2 regions of the Vreelandella profundi genome follow, and region 1 is predicted to be linked to the other one. Evidence: predicted binding sites of a transcription regulator. Region 1 holds the regulator's gene; the other holds the start of a gene.
What was found. Region 1 encodes PhoB, which activates phosphate uptake and scavenging genes when phosphate is short. Its sites were predicted from a motif close to TGTCATANNNNTGTCANA; they were not measured.
Positions count from the first base shown of each region.

Region 2: KUO20_RS03165 (CYTH domain-containing protein) is a predicted target of PhoB. The motif match lies at 2,653-2,670, and genes of this name have one in related genera.

Region 1 covers NZ_CP077941.1:3,542,964-3,550,405, reverse strand. The annotation lists gene KUO20_RS16285 (NAD(P)/FAD-dependent oxidoreductase) at 12-1,226, opposite strand; gene KUO20_RS16280 (chorismate--pyruvate lyase family protein) at 1,409-1,900, shown strand; gene ubiA (4-hydroxybenzoate octaprenyltransferase) at 1,936-2,826, shown strand; gene phoB (phosphate regulon transcriptional regulator PhoB) at 2,938-3,627, shown strand; gene phoR (phosphate regulon sensor histidine kinase PhoR) at 3,630-4,922, shown strand; gene KUO20_RS16260 (hypothetical protein) at 5,226-5,537, shown strand; gene KUO20_RS16255 (hypothetical protein) at 6,175-6,477, shown strand; gene KUO20_RS16250 (hypothetical protein) at 6,920-7,243, shown strand; gene cysZ (sulfate transporter CysZ) at 7,392-7,442, opposite strand, start outside.
Region 2 covers NZ_CP077941.1:675,401-682,842, forward strand. The annotation lists gene KUO20_RS03155 (5'-nucleotidase, lipoprotein e(P4) family) at 1-690, shown strand, start outside; gene KUO20_RS03160 (ion transporter) at 785-1,684, opposite strand; gene KUO20_RS03165 (CYTH domain-containing protein) at 1,718-2,632, opposite strand; gene KUO20_RS03170 (TIGR00153 family protein) at 2,770-3,450, shown strand; gene KUO20_RS03175 (inorganic phosphate transporter) at 3,461-4,726, shown strand; gene argA (amino-acid N-acetyltransferase) at 4,963-6,276, shown strand; gene KUO20_RS03185 (YeiH family protein) at 6,273-7,265, opposite strand; gene KUO20_RS03190 (LysR substrate-binding domain-containing protein) at 7,365-7,442, shown strand, end outside.

The DNA.
Region 1 (7,442 bases):
CGCGGCGAAAATCAGCCTAGCAGCGCAGGTGCTGCTCTGGAAAGCTCCACTTTCCTTCTCACGCAGCCGCCTGTCAACGCAAAACCAATCAAACGTCCGTCTTTATCTTCTGCCAAGGCACTGATATCGCCGCCTTCGCCTTCAATTCTCCAGCGCTCAGGAGGAGATGGAGCTGGGTAGGCAACCACGGGCAACAACGGGGTTTTAACTACGACCGGCCACGCGCCAAAGCTTACGCGAGTGGGGGTGCCGGCCAGGGTTGCCGCTAGGGCTTTGGCACTGGCTTGCAGCGGCTGTACGTACATAGCGTTCACCCCATCGACGCAGGCTACATCGCCTAACGCATAAATATTGGGGTGCGATGTGCGCAGCTGGCGATCTACCACAATGCCGCTAGCTGACACCGTTAACCCTGCTGCTTCGGCAAGTGCGGTGCGCGGGGCAAGGCCCGTGGCCATCAAAATGATGTCGGCGCTGAGCACGGAGCCGTTATCCAAATGGAGCGCAATGTCATTGGTGTGGCTGAGCGCTATCGATTCAATTGTGCGGCCTAAAAAAAGTCGGATACCCGCGTCGCTGAACGCATCGCCTAAGGCGTGACCTAATGGTGGCGGTAACAGGCGCGCAAGTAGATTGCCTTCGGGGGCAATGACGGACACCGGGTGGCCGCCGGCGTGAAGGTCGTTAGCGAACTCACAGCCGACTAGCCCGGCACCTACAATGGCTACCCGTGAATTTCCGCGACTTAACGCCTGATGAAAGCGGCGATAGTCGTCTAAATCGTTGACCGTAAAACAGCGTGAAGCGACGCTAGGCTCGCTGCTGAAAGGCATTCGGGGTGCCGCACCGGTTGCTAACACCAGTGTTTCATAGCTCAGCCACTCGTGGCCTGGCGCATTGCCTAAAAGCATCGCCTGGTTATCCACATCCAGTGCGCTGACCGGGGTGTGGGTAACTATTCGGGCATTTAGCTCTTCGCCAAGCTCTGCGGCGTTTCGCTGAGCTAATTTCTCGGGCGCTAATCCTTTGCTAAAGCCGGTAGAAAGCAGGGGCTTGCTGTAATCGTCGCCGCTGTCAGCGCTGACCAGTGTGATGGAGCGTGTGTCGCCCAGCCGTCGCAATGCACGAGCAAGACCTATGCCTGCCATTCCCGTGCCAATAATCACCAGCGCAGCGCGAGAAGATAGTGGCGTCGTTGACGTTAGCTGTGTATGCGGTGCGGGCATGCAGACATCCAAAAGGTCGCTAAAAGAGTTACTGAAAGAGCTGCTGAAATAAAAGCCTGTTAGAGCGCCATGTTACACTAGCTGCTCCCATTATTGCCCTGGAGAACTCGGTGACACCATCCGCTGGCCGGCAAACGTATCTTTTTCCACGCTGGCGACCCGTCCATGCGGCGCGCCCCGCAATGAGCTCTCCATGGTGGCAGTGGGTAGCCTCCACCGATTCGTTAACCGCTCGTTTAAAAGCGGCAGGCGGCGGCAAGTCTTTTCGGGTGCGTTTACTGCGCCAAGGTGTGGGATGGCCGCTGCCCGATGAGGCACAGGCGCTGGGCATTGGCCCTAAACGCTATGCATGGCTGCGCGAAGTAGCGCTGTGTTTAGATGAAACGCCGTGGGTGGTCGCGCGCTCAGTAGCGCCGTTGACGCAGCTAAAAGGCCAGCGTTTAGACAGTTTGGGCGAGCGTTCGTTAGGCAGCTGGTTATTTCGGCAGCCAGATTTAGTGCGTGGGCCATTAGAGGCGACAACACAACGCCCGCCATTTGCTAGCCTAAATGGGATCGAGCAGGACGGTACCTGGGGTCGCCGCTCTGTCTTTACGCATGGCGGGCTGTCGCTATTAGTACAAGAGTATTTTTTGCTGGCGATGGCGGATGATCTTGATCTGCCTTCGCGCTAGGCTAACGGCTGCGTTTTCTTTTTCGTGAGGTAAGCATGGATCGTTCACTGTTGCGGCCGAAGGGATTGGCTCGCGTGGCAGACTTTTTACAACTGATGCGCTTAGATCGGCCCATCGGTACGTGGCTATTAATGTGGCCAGCCCTTTGGGCGCTATGGATTGCCGCGCAGGGCGTGCCGGGGCGAAACGTGCTGCTTATTTTTGTTGCCGGCGTTTACGCCATGCGTGCCGCGGGGTGTGTGGTGAATGACTATGCCGACCGTCATTTTGATGGGCATGTAAAGCGCACTAAAAATCGTCCTCTAGCCACCGGTCGTATTAGCGAAACCGAGGCCCAGCTGCTGTTTATCGCGCTTATAGCCGTTTCCTTCATTTTGGTGCTGCTGACCAATTGGTTCACGGTGATGCTCTCGCTGGGTGGCGTGCTGTTAGCGATTATTTATCCGTTTATGAAGCGCTACACCCACCTTCCTCAGGTGGTGCTGGGCGCCGCCTTTGCTTGGGCAATCCCCATGGCGTTTGGCGCTGTGCTCGGCTATGTCCCGCTGGAGGCGTGGTTATTGTTCTTTGCCAATGTGGTTTGGACGGTGGCGTATGACACCCAGTACGCCATGGTGGACCGCGACGATGATTTAAAAATCGGCATTAAATCGACAGCCGTGCTGTTTGGTAATGCGGACCGCGTCATTATTGCTTTGCTACAGGTGGTGACGTTACTGCTATTAGCGTGGGTGGGGTGGCGAGTGGGTCTAGGCGGCTTTTTCTGGTTAGGTCTTGTGGGAATGGCGGCCACTTTTCTGCATCAGCAGCGGTTAATTTTTCACCGCGCCCGGGATGCGTGCTTTCAGGCGTTCCTCAATAATTTTTGGTCAGGTTTGTTTATTTTCGCCGGTATTGCGTTAAGTTGGTGGCCTGTGGCGGGCTAATAACCGCCGCTGTCATGTAACTGTCATCAAGTCATGGTGTTATCGTCATCGATATGTCATTGAGCTGTTTTTATTTGAACTAGCTCTCTTTGCACACCTTGAGGCTCTGGTATGACTGCCAAGACCGTTTTGATTGTCGATGATGAGGCGCCGATCCGCGAGATGATTGCGGTAGCGCTGGAAATGGCTGACTATCGCGTGCTCGAAGCGGATAACGCTCAGGATGCTCATGCTTTGATCGTCGACCACCAGCCTGATTTACTGCTGCTTGATTGGATGATGCCTGGCACCAGCGGTATTGAGCTTGCTAGGCGCTTAAAGCGCGAAGAAGCCACCGCTGAGATCCCTATTATTATGCTGACCGCTAAAGGCGAAGAGGATAATAAGATTCAGGGGCTTGAAGCTGGCGCCGATGACTATATCACCAAGCCTTTTTCGCCTCGCGAGCTGGTGGCGCGGCTTAAAGCCGTTTTGCGTCGCGCAACGCCACGCGGTGTTGAAGATCCCGTCGAGGTTAATGGACTGCTGCTTGATCCGGTGAGCCATCGCGTCAGCACCGATGGGAAGGCGCTTGAGATGGGCCCAACGGAATATCGCCTGCTGCAGTTCTTTATGACGCACCAGGAGCGCGCTTACACGCGTAGCCAGCTGCTTGATCAAGTGTGGGGTGGCAACGTGTATGTTGAAGAACGCACGGTAGATGTACATATTCGTCGGTTGCGCAAAGCGCTGGGCGAAACACATCAAAATCTGATTCAAACGGTTCGGGGCACCGGTTACCGTTTCTCTTCACGGGTATAAATGTGCGTCTATGGAGCCGTGAACTGTGGCAACTGGCCTGGCTAGCCACGCTGGGCACAGGCATTGGCTGGCTATTGGATGAAGCAGGGCTTGGGCTGGCGTCTGGACTGGCAGTGTACCTGTTTTATCACTTGCGGCAGCTGCGCGCGCTGTATCGATGGCTAACCCTGCAACCCCATGATGAACCGCCTGCTGCTAAGGGGCTATGGGGCGAACTGTTTGATCGTTTATACCGCTATCAAAAAAGTCAGCGTATTACCCAAAGTCGACTGCGTGCCACCTTGGCGCGTATTCAAGAGTCGTCAGAAGCGATGCGCGACAGCGTCGTTATGCTCGACCGCCATGGCGATCTAGAGTGGTGGAACAGCGCCGCAACCACGATGCTAGGCCTGCAAACGGCCCATGACCGTGGTCAGCACATTACCAATTTACTCCGCGATCCAGGCTTTATAAGCTACTTCAACGCCCGTCACTATAGTGAACCGCTAACGCTGACATCTCCCATTGATGAGCGATGCATTCTGCAGTACCAAATTACCCTGTACGGCGACGATGAGCGGCTAGTGATGGCGAGAGACATTACGCGCCTGCATCGCTTGGAGCAGATGCGCCGTGATTTTGTGGCCAATGTGTCTCACGAGCTGCGTACGCCGCTAACCGTTCTTTCCGGCTATTTAGAAACCTATGGCGATCTTGCCGAGCAGCTACCTCCGCGCTTGGGTAAAGGTATTTACCAAATGCAGGAGCAGACGCAGCGCATGCAGAATCTGGTCAATGATCTATTGCTGCTGTCCCGGTTAGAAATTGACCAAAGTGGCAAGGACCATCAGCCCTTGTCGCTGGGGCCGTTGCTGCAGAGCGTTTGTGATGATGCGCTAGCGCTATCGGGTCAGCGGCATACCATTCTCATTGCACTTGAGAGCAATGCACGCCTGCTCGGAAGTGAGCAGGAAATGCGCAGCGCGATTTCTAATCTCGCTTTTAACGCTGTTCGCTATACGCCGCCTGGGAGCCACATCACGTTGCGCTGGCAAGATAGCCAAGCGGGCGGCGCTTGCATTGAGGTTGAGGACAACGGTGAGGGCATTGATCCGGTGCACATTCCTCGGCTGACCGAACGCTTCTACCGCGTTGATAAAGGGCGCAGTACGACAACGGGCGGTACAGGTTTGGGCTTGGCCATTGTCAAGCACGTGCTGCTGCGCCATGATGCGCAGCTTCTGATTGAATCTCACCCGGGTAAGGGTGCCTTATTCCGCTGCAAATTCCCCGCTTCGCGCCTTAGCCCACCCTGAAAGTAGATGCTATGCACAATCTCTGTAGAAGTGTGCAATATTGGCATACAAGATTGGTAAAACTTTGCTCATGTGCCATTTTTACACACTCTCTGGGCATGCTTAATCGTTAACTAAGATTTATTTTATGGTTTATTTTTTATTAAATTATTGATTTTATTAAAAATTAATTAATAGTGACAGCTTTTGGCATGCCCGCTGCAACATTTATAAATAAGTAAGAGAGATGACCGCAGGAATTGCTGGCTGACATTAGCCTTTCTTTCTTAATTAAGCGGTTTAAACAGCGATCGGAGGTGGAATATGATGTCCAAGGAATTACTCAAGAAAGCTGGCATTTTAGGTTTAACGTTTGGCTTGATGGCTAGCCCACTCGCGTTCGCAGAATCTGAGCAAAGCACGGCAATTGATCAGAATAAAGGCATTACTGCGGATGATGAGGCGATGGAGCCGAAAGGTAACCACACGGATACCGCTAGTGAGCGTGGCCAGCACGATTTGACGCACGATGAAGGCGATGGCGCCAGCAACATGGAGCCCGAGTCTACCAGTAACTCAGATGATGCTAATTTTGAAAGCACAGAAGAGTTACCAGAAGAAAATAGCGGTATGTAACTGTAGTTCTGAAAAATAGTACTGAACGACAGTACCAAGAGTCTGTAAAGGCTCTGCTATAGGGATATATTTGGATTCAAGGATGAATCAATAGGCAATCAGCACGTTAGTCAGGGTAGCATCCAAGGTTGGAGCCCCGCACAAGGAATGGAAGCTAACGTCAATATTACCTATCTGCAAGTTAGACATTAAGCCTCACCTCCGGTGGGGCTTTGTTTTTTTTTGCCGTCAGCCGTTTTTCCGTTCTCCGTCGCTGCTGGCTTTTCCTGCCCTTAGTTTTTCTTATTAAATATGGCTGACTAGGTTCACTCGTCGTTAGTGATACCGCTCACTCCTATCCTTTTTACAGTACAGAACCTCTGCATCTTCTTATCGTCTATGTGTCAAAAAGGCACATACAAATTTGCGCATGTGTCATTAGTGCACAATTATTTAGTGCGATTATTGTTTTTGCGTTATATTATTGCGCGCAACATACGCAATATATACTATTGATTAATGGCGTTTTTTGTAATTTATGCTAGAGGTGGCATTCTTTGTGCTTACTAAGGGCAAGGAAGTTGATTAAGTTAAAAGTTTGCCATCAAGGCGCTTCTTCTTCCACGCCAGCGTTACCAACAGTTCCAGGAGTGTCAAAATGTTAAATATTTTTGTTAAAAAAGTAGCTTTAGTGGGTATTTCACTAACGTTATTGGCTAGCCCCTTTGCTTTTGCAAATTTTTCAATCAAAGCTAACCAAGACCGTGCGGTTGATATTGAACCCATTCAGGCGCAGTCAGAGCTCACAGTCGCTCAGTCTGACTTTAGCCCATCTGACTTAATGTATGATGAAGGCGATCGTCCTGCGGTTATTCAGCCTGAGTCAACGAGTGCCAGCGTTGATGTAGATTTTACGGCTAAAGACTTAACGCATGACGAAGGCGATGGACAAGTTTGGTAATCGATTTGTAATCGTAAAGAGTTATATGACGTCTTGGGCCCCGCTTATGCGGGGTCTAGTTTTTTGTATGAAAGCATTTTATTTATACTGTTCTTCACGTCAAAACCGCCCCCGGCTTCAGTAACCCTTAAGCATTAATAGGGCGGCGAATAGTACGGTTCATTTAGAAGAAGCCAATGATCGTATGCAGGACAATGCGCTACATGTGCAATAGCGGCACCATTATTGTTGATAAAAACAGCCTGCGCCATTTTTTTGTGTCCAATGTTAATTAAATAAGAATATGATTTTTAAGTAATTTTAAATATTTTTATTTTTTTGGCATCCAGTATGCACTTCTAACACGTACAATTAGTTGAACACGATAGCCGCTGTGAAGTAATGCGATAACGGTTACTTCTACTACTCGTTAGCGGTACGTAGCAGTAATGAGGAGAACGCCATGTTATTGAAAAAATTAGGTAAAAAAGCCGCTATTGTAGGTATTTCTTTCGGCTTGGTTGCCAGCCCGCTGGCAATGGCACACCCATCCATCGAGCTTAATAAGGATCGTGCAGTGGGGCAGGATGCTTTTGATGAACCACATTCGCGCAACACGTCTAATGATACGCGAGTATCTCCGCGTGATTTAACGCGTGATGACGGTGACAGCATGGATTTCTCGCCGTCTAGCAGTGCTTCTGATACCGGTAAAAGCGCGCGTCGTGGTACTCAGTACAGCCCGGAGGATCTGACCCGTGATGAAGGTGATAGCACTGAATGGTAGTGACTGGCTGAACGGTTACTGTTAGCGCTCATAGGCCTCGCTTCTGCGGGGCCTATGCGTTTTTAGAGTATGCGAGCGTTGACAACAGTGCCTTCATCGCCCATCTCAACACGCTGAGCCAGGCATTAAACGTATCAATCAGATACGTTTAACTCGGCGTAATGTCGCGAACGCCTCGATAATGCTCGTCCCACATCAG
Region 2 (7,442 bases), 780 kb from region 1:
AATGATGCAGGAATGTGTGCCCAGGAAGCTTATGCGATGGGCCTGCGCTATCAACAGCAGTCTGCTGAGGCTGCTGCCCTCCAGCGTCAGGGTTTTGCTCTCGCCACCTATCGGCTTGAGGATCAAATTGAAGCACATGGTAGCAGCGACGGCCTGGCTATCATTACCGACCTGGACGAAACGGTGCTGGACAATAGCGCGCTGCTGGTTCGCGACATGCAGGCGTGCCACGACTACACCGCCTGGGATACTTGGGAGCATTGGGAGCGTGAAGGTGAGCCGCGTTTAATGCCGGGCGCCAAAGCGTTCCTGGATTACGCAGATGAGCAGGGCGTGGCTATTTTTTACGTTTCTGATCGCTATCAGGAGAATGAAGCCGACACGATCGCCACGTTAAATGCGTTAGCGCTGCCCCAGGTCTCTGAGCAGAGCGTGATGCTGCTGGGGCCCGCTAAAGAAGAGCGGCGCGCAGAGGTGGTTGAAAGCCATACGCTGGTCATGCAGTTAGGCGATTCACTGCACGATTTTGCGGCTGATTTTGCAGGTGCCGACCTTGCCCAGCAGCACGACCTTGTGAACGATAATGCAGAGCGTTTTGGCAAGGACTGGATTGTATTCCCCAACGCGACCTACGGTGCTTGGAGTGAGGCCGAGCTAGATGCTTGGGAAGCGCCGTTCGAAGGAGAGTGATCCCGAGACCACCCCCTTGATCTCTTGCTAATCCAGTAAAAGAGCACTGCGCGCCCCAGGTTTCGTTGCCCTGGGGCGCGTTTTAGTCTTTGTCTTACTTTTCTTCATCTTGCTTTTGTTCGTCTTGCTTTTGTTCATCTTTCTTGCGCGGGTCTTCACTGTCCTCGTCTAGCCAGGTGCCACAGCGCATGCAGTAGTGGGCGAGTTGGTCATGCTGCTCATGTCCGCAGCCGGGGCAGGCTTCTTCCGAGTGGCGATCTTCACGTATTGAGCGAATCACCTGAGCCGAGAAAATCCCAGTGGGCACGGCAATGATCGAGTAGCCGAGTAACATCAGCACCATGGTAATCGCTTTGCCTAGTGGCGTGATCGGGACGATATCGCCATAGCCTACGGTCGTCATGCTAACGATAGCCCAATACATCGACATGGGAATGCTGGTAAAGCCTGCCTCCGGCGATTCGATGGTGTACATCAAGGCCGCAAATAGCGTCACCACCATCAAAATAGAGAAGAAGAACAGCAGTATCTGGCGCATGCTGCGCTTCAGGGCGTCTATTAACAGGCTGGCTTCACCGACAAACTCCATCAGGCGCAAAATACGAAAAATCCGCAGTACCCGCAGCAGGCGCACAATCACCAGCGCGTGGGCGCCGGGCACCAAAAGAACGAGCCACGTGGGTAAAATCGCAATGAGGTCGACGATGCCATAAAAGCTTTTGAGATAGAGAAGCGGGCGTTCCAGGCAGTAGATGCGAATGAGCAGCTCAATGCTGAACAGCAGCGTCAGCACCCATTCGGTGTAAAAAAAGATGTTCCCGTAGCGCTCGGCATAAATCTCAATACTGCCCAGCAGAATCACCGCGACGCTCACCAAAATAGCCACAATCAAGGCGATATCAAATGCTTTCGCGCCCGGCGTATCGGACTCAAATATGATGTGGAACAGACGGCTGCGCAGGCCTTCCGTGCCTGGAGTTAGGTGAAAATTCATTGCATCATCCTGAAGTGGGCCCTCAAATCAGCGCTAGCGTAGCGCGGTTTGGTACGCCAAGCGATAGGCGAGTGCTAACGCAGCGCTGCCGTAAGCGGCCTGTGGCTGGCCTTGGGCATCGAGAGCGAGAGGCAGTGTCTGTGCGTAAGTGCGCTCAAGGGTATCTAGCTCAGGATGTTCCGCCAGTGCTTGAATCGCCTGGTGGGCTTCTGCTAGAAAGCTTGCTTGCTGGCTGTCGTGGTAGGCATCTAGCGCTAGCGTGGCGCGGTGTAGCCATTGAATGGGGGTTTGCGCGTCGGGTAAAGGCCAGTGCTGGGCGCTCAGCATATTGCCGCGCGCTGCTTTGCTGCTGTCTGATGGGCGCAGGGGAACCTGCTCGGCAAGCTGAAGTGCCAGTGTCCAAAGCGTTTCTGGGTCGCCCTTTTTTAACTCAAGCTCTATTTCACAGATAGGCGTGCGGTAGCCGCCGCTAATAATTTCGCCTTCATCTAATACCAGCTCAATATGGCTGCTAGTATCTGTTAAAGCGGTGCTCGAAAGGCCGCTAGTTAACTGCCAGCTGCGCCGCGTGAAGTCAGTGCGTAGCTGTGGCACTAGTGCGGGTAGCGCCTGCGCAAGCTCGCCTTGAAACGGTGGCAGCTTGGCAAGCGCCGAGAGGTCTAATTGCGGGCCCGAAACTTGCCATTCCCACTCTTGACGCTGAGAAAGCCCGCCACTACCTTGGCCTGCTGTTTTGACAGTGTGCAGCAAGATGCCATCGATTTCGCGCAGGCGAACGGCAATACGTGCCTTGGCTAAATCGCCTGACGGGGTATCAAAATAGGTGTTGGTCAACGTGTGTTGAGAGACGGGAAGTGAGGCCAGAAGCGGGTGTTGGTTTAACGCAGCCGGCCCAGTGGGGGGCAGCGCCAGCTTAATCTCTACTTCTAGAGGAGTTGGGGTTTTCATGGCAATCGCCACCTCGTTATCGTGACATATAGATGAATATTTGATTACATTTATGAACTTTTCATGACGGCGGCGAGCGCACTCTTTATACTGGCGCCGCCATTTCCAGGCTTTCCGAAAACAGGCTAAAAGGCATTATGGTTACCTCCAATCCTTTTTCTTCGATGTTTGGCCGCTCGCCATTCCAGCCGTTATTGGCCCATATCGTCAAGGCGAATGAATGTGCCGACCAGCTATTGCCGTTTTTCGAGGCAACCCTGGCTGACGACTGGGTCAAAGCGGCTGAGCTGCGCGAAAACGTCACTCGCTTAGAGCATGACGCTGATACGCTGAAAACTGAGTTGCGATTGAACCTGCCCAACACTATGTTTTTACCGGTGTCGCGGTCTGATCTGCTCGATCTCATTAGCGTACAGGACAAAATCGCCAATAAGGTGCGCGACATTACCGGCATTATGATGGGCCGTAAAATGCGCGTGCCGGATGAGCTGGCTGAGCCGATGCGCGATTATATCTGCACAAGCGTTGCCTGTGTTGCGCAAGCTCGCCAAGCGTTGGAAGAGCTCAAAGATCTGCTTGAATCAGGCTTTGGACGTAACGTCGCTGATGTCATGCATCGAATGATCCGTGAACTGCATATTCTCGAACACCAGGCCGATGACCAGCAGGTGACTATTCGTCGCCAGCTTTTCGCGCTTGAAAGTCAGCTGCCACCCGTCGATGTGATTTTTCTTTATAAAATCATTGAATGGGTGGGTGAATTATCTGACCGCGCCGAGCGCGTGGGTAGCCGCTTACAGATTCTGACAGCCCGCTAAGGGGACTTGTATGCTGATTATTGCCCAGCACGGTGAAATCTTCATTATCCTGGCCTGCTTGTTCGGCTTCTTTATGGCTTGGGGCGTTGGCGCAAACGATGTAGCCAATGCCATGGGGACCTCGGTGGGATCGAAAGCGATCACCATCAAGCAAGCCATCCTTATTGCCGTTGTCTTTGAATTTCTGGGCGCATGGCTGGCCGGCGGTGAGGTCACCGCTACCATTCGTGGAGGGATACTCGACCCGGTATTATTAGAAGCTAATCCTGAACTATTAGTTTACGGCATGTTGTCTGCACTGTTAGCTGCCGCCATTTGGTTGTTGATTGCTTCAGCACGCGGCTGGCCGGTGTCTACCACGCATTCTATTGTGGGCGCTATCGTCGGTTTTGGCGCGGTGGGCCTGGGGGTTGATGCGGTGGCGTGGGGCAAGGTAGGTCAAATTGCCTCTAGCTGGCTCATTTCGCCGCTGCTCGCGGGTACCATCGCCTATGTCCTCTTTAAGTCTGTTCAGCATCTGATTTTTGAAAGCAGCGACCCGCTTGCAGCGGCTAAGCGCTACGTACCCGGTTACGTTTTCCTGGTAGGCTTTATTGTCTCGATGGTCACGCTGACCAAAGGCTTGTCGCACGTAGGTTTGAACCTCAGCTTTGGGCAAAGCTTGTTGCTTTCGATTGTGCTCGGCATCGCCATTATGGGCCTGGGCATCGTTATGCAGCGACGCATTAAGTTCGAGCAAAATGCGAACGACCACTTTGGCTACGCTAACGTTGAGCGCGTGTTTGGCGTTCTGATGATCTTCACCGCTTGTGCAATGGCGTTTGCGCACGGCTCGAATGACGTAGCCAACGCAGTGGGCCCTCTAGCCGCGGTCATTAGCGTTGTACGTAGCGACGGCGTGATCGACAGCGCCGCGCTAGTGCCCTGGTGGGTGCTTATGCTGGGCGGTGCGGGGATCGTGGTAGGCCTTGTGACCTACGGGCACAGAGTGATTGCGACAGTGGGTACCGGCATTACTGAACTCACTCCAAGCCGAGGTTTCGCCGCCACCCTGGCCGCTGCAAGCACCGTCGTGCTGGCCTCGGGTACCGGCTTGCCTATCTCAACGACGCATACCCTGGTTGGCGCTGTGCTGGGGGTTGGTTTAGCGCGCGGCATGGCGGCTCTTAACCTGCGCGTGATCGGTACCATTGCTATTTCGTGGCTAATTACGCTGCCCGCGGGCGCAGGCCTGGCTATTTTGTTCTTCTTTATGTTCAAAGGCATGTTTGGCTAAGCCAGTGCTACCAAATCGGTTCGGCTAAACCAGTTCTGGTAAATCAGTTCGACTAAACCAGTTCGGCTAAACAAGCCAAGCAGGCATAAAAATAACGGCGGCACTCTTCATTGCGATCTGCATGAGAATCAGCAGATATGCAATTGAAGGTGCCGCTGTTTTTTATGCTCTGTTAAAGTAGCCAAGTTGAACGTGATAACAGCCTGTTTCTTTCACCTGCTGCCGGAGAGCGGCCCTTGGATACGCGCTTCCCCTTTGTCGATTGGTTTCGTAACGCTTCCCCCTACATTAATGCGCATCGGGGGCGAACCTTTGTCATCTTAATTGAAGGCGAAGCGATGGCCTCTGGCCGCGGGGAGCAGCTGATTCAAGATTTAGCGCTGCTGCATACGCTGGGCGTGCGTTTGGTGGTGGTGTTTGGCACTCGCCCACAGGTGCAGGAAGCCTTAACGATGGCGGGCGTTGAGCCCACGCGTATTGATGGCCGCTGGGTCGCCGACCGCGCCGTGATGGTGCACGTGGAGCAAGTCGCTGCGCACCAACGGCTGTGGCTAGAGGCCCGGCTTTCCCTTGGACTGCCCAGCACGCCGCTACACGGCGTAGAGCTCAGCGTGATCTCGGGCAATCTCGTCACCGCTAAGCCGCTCGGCGTAAGAGAAGGCGTGGACTTTGACCACGGCGGGGAAGTGCGCCGCGTGCGGGCCAGCGCCATTGAAGGCCTGCTGGAGAAGGGCTCGTTAGTGCTGCTGCCGCCGCTAGGCTTTTCAAGTACGGGCGAGGTGTTTGACCTGGAGGCCGCCGAAGTTGCCCAGCACGCCGCCGTGGCGCTAAAAGCCGATAAACTGATTTTGCTCGGTGAGTCCGAAGGCTTAGACGATGAGGATGGTGCACTGCTGCGCCAGCTTTCTCCGGCAGAAGCAGAGCCGCGCATAAGCGCCGCGCTGCCAGGCAGCGAGTTAGCCCGTCATTTACAGGCCGCCTGCACCGCCGCAAGGCAGGGCGTGGCGCGCACGCATCTACTTTCCTGGCGCAACCATGACGCTTTGCTGGGCGAGCTGTTCACCCGCGACGGCGTGGGCACCATGATTACTCAGCATCGTTATGAGCAGCTGCGCCCGGCCACGCTCAACGACGTGGCGGGCTTGCTGGAGCTTTTAGAGCCATTAGAGCGCCGCGGTATGCTGGTTGCGCGCTCAAGAGAGCGCCTGGAGCACGACATCGATGATTACATGGTCATTGAGCGGGATGGCATGGTGATTGGCTGCGCCGCGCTACATGTGTTCCCGGATACGCGCATTGCCGAGCTGGCCTGTGTCGCGGTACACGACAGCTACCGCGGTGGCGAGCGTGGCGAGCGTTTAGTGGAAGCCATAGAGCGCCGTGCCCGCCAGCGCGGCCTTAGCGAGGTGTTCGTGCTCACTACTCATACCGCGCACTGGTTTGTTGAACGTGGATTCCATGCCGCAAGCCTAGATGATTTGCCACCGCTTAAACGTGAGGCCTATAACCACGCGCGTAAATCGAAGGTGTTGATGAAAACGCTGGCTTAGCCCACGAGTAGCTGGCTGAGCAAGCCGCCGCCCACCACTAACAGCACAAATAGAATCAGTCCTAGAATAAAGGGACGAACACCTAATTCCATGAGCTTCGCTATTCGTGTGCCGAAACCCAAGGCGGCCATGGCCATCGCTAGCGCCACTTGCCCTGCGAATATCAGCGTCTGACTCAGGACGCTGGGTAGCGTCATGAAACTATTAATACCCACCACCGCCATAAAGCCAAAAGCAAACCAGGGAACAACCAGTTTTCCGGTTTTAATGCTCGCGTCAGAGGCATGCTGCTTACTCCACCATTGCCCGATAATCAGCAGAAAAGGAATCAGTAGCATCACTCTAACGAGTTTGACGATAACGGCATTGGTGAGCGCATCTTGACCCACTGCATCGGCGGCGGCGACCACTTGAGCCACCTCATGAACGGTTGCGCCAATATAAACGCCATACAATCCTTCACTCATCCCTGTCAGTGGATACAGCAAGGGATAGATAACCATGGCTAGCGAACCAAACAGCACTACCGTTGCGACTGCGATCGACGCGGCGGCGGGCTTAGAGCGGATGGTGGTTTCAGTGGCAAGAACGGCGGCAGCACCACAAATAGCGCTGCCGGCACAGGTCAGTAGCGTCGTTTCGCGATCCATGCCCAGTAGCCGAGTGCCGATTTGATAGCCGACGACCAAGACAGTGCAGACCACAACTATATCCAGCAGCAACGCCCACGGCCCTAGTGCGAAAACTTGTTGTACCGTCAATGAAAAGCCGAAAAGTACGACCCCGCCCCGAAGCAGCCAGCGGGTGGCAAAGTCCAGCCCCGGTTGAGTGCGCGTAAAATGACGTGCAAAGGGCAGGTTGCCTGCTATCAGCCCCAGGAGTAATGCGATCACTAATGGGCTGATGCCGCTGGAGGCTAACCAGGGCAGATACGTCAGAGCAAAACCTGTAAACGTTAATGCACCACAGAGAAGTAGGCCTTGCCACATGAGTTAATGCCTTTGATATGAATTTACGGTTAGTCTATTAAGAAATAAGTTTATGCATTAACATTTAATAATAATATAGCTATTCGGTAGAGCCGATGTATGACGCCGCATATAACGTTTCGCCAGCTCCAGGTTTTTGTGTGTGTCGCTCAGGATGGCACTGTGATTGCCGCGGCT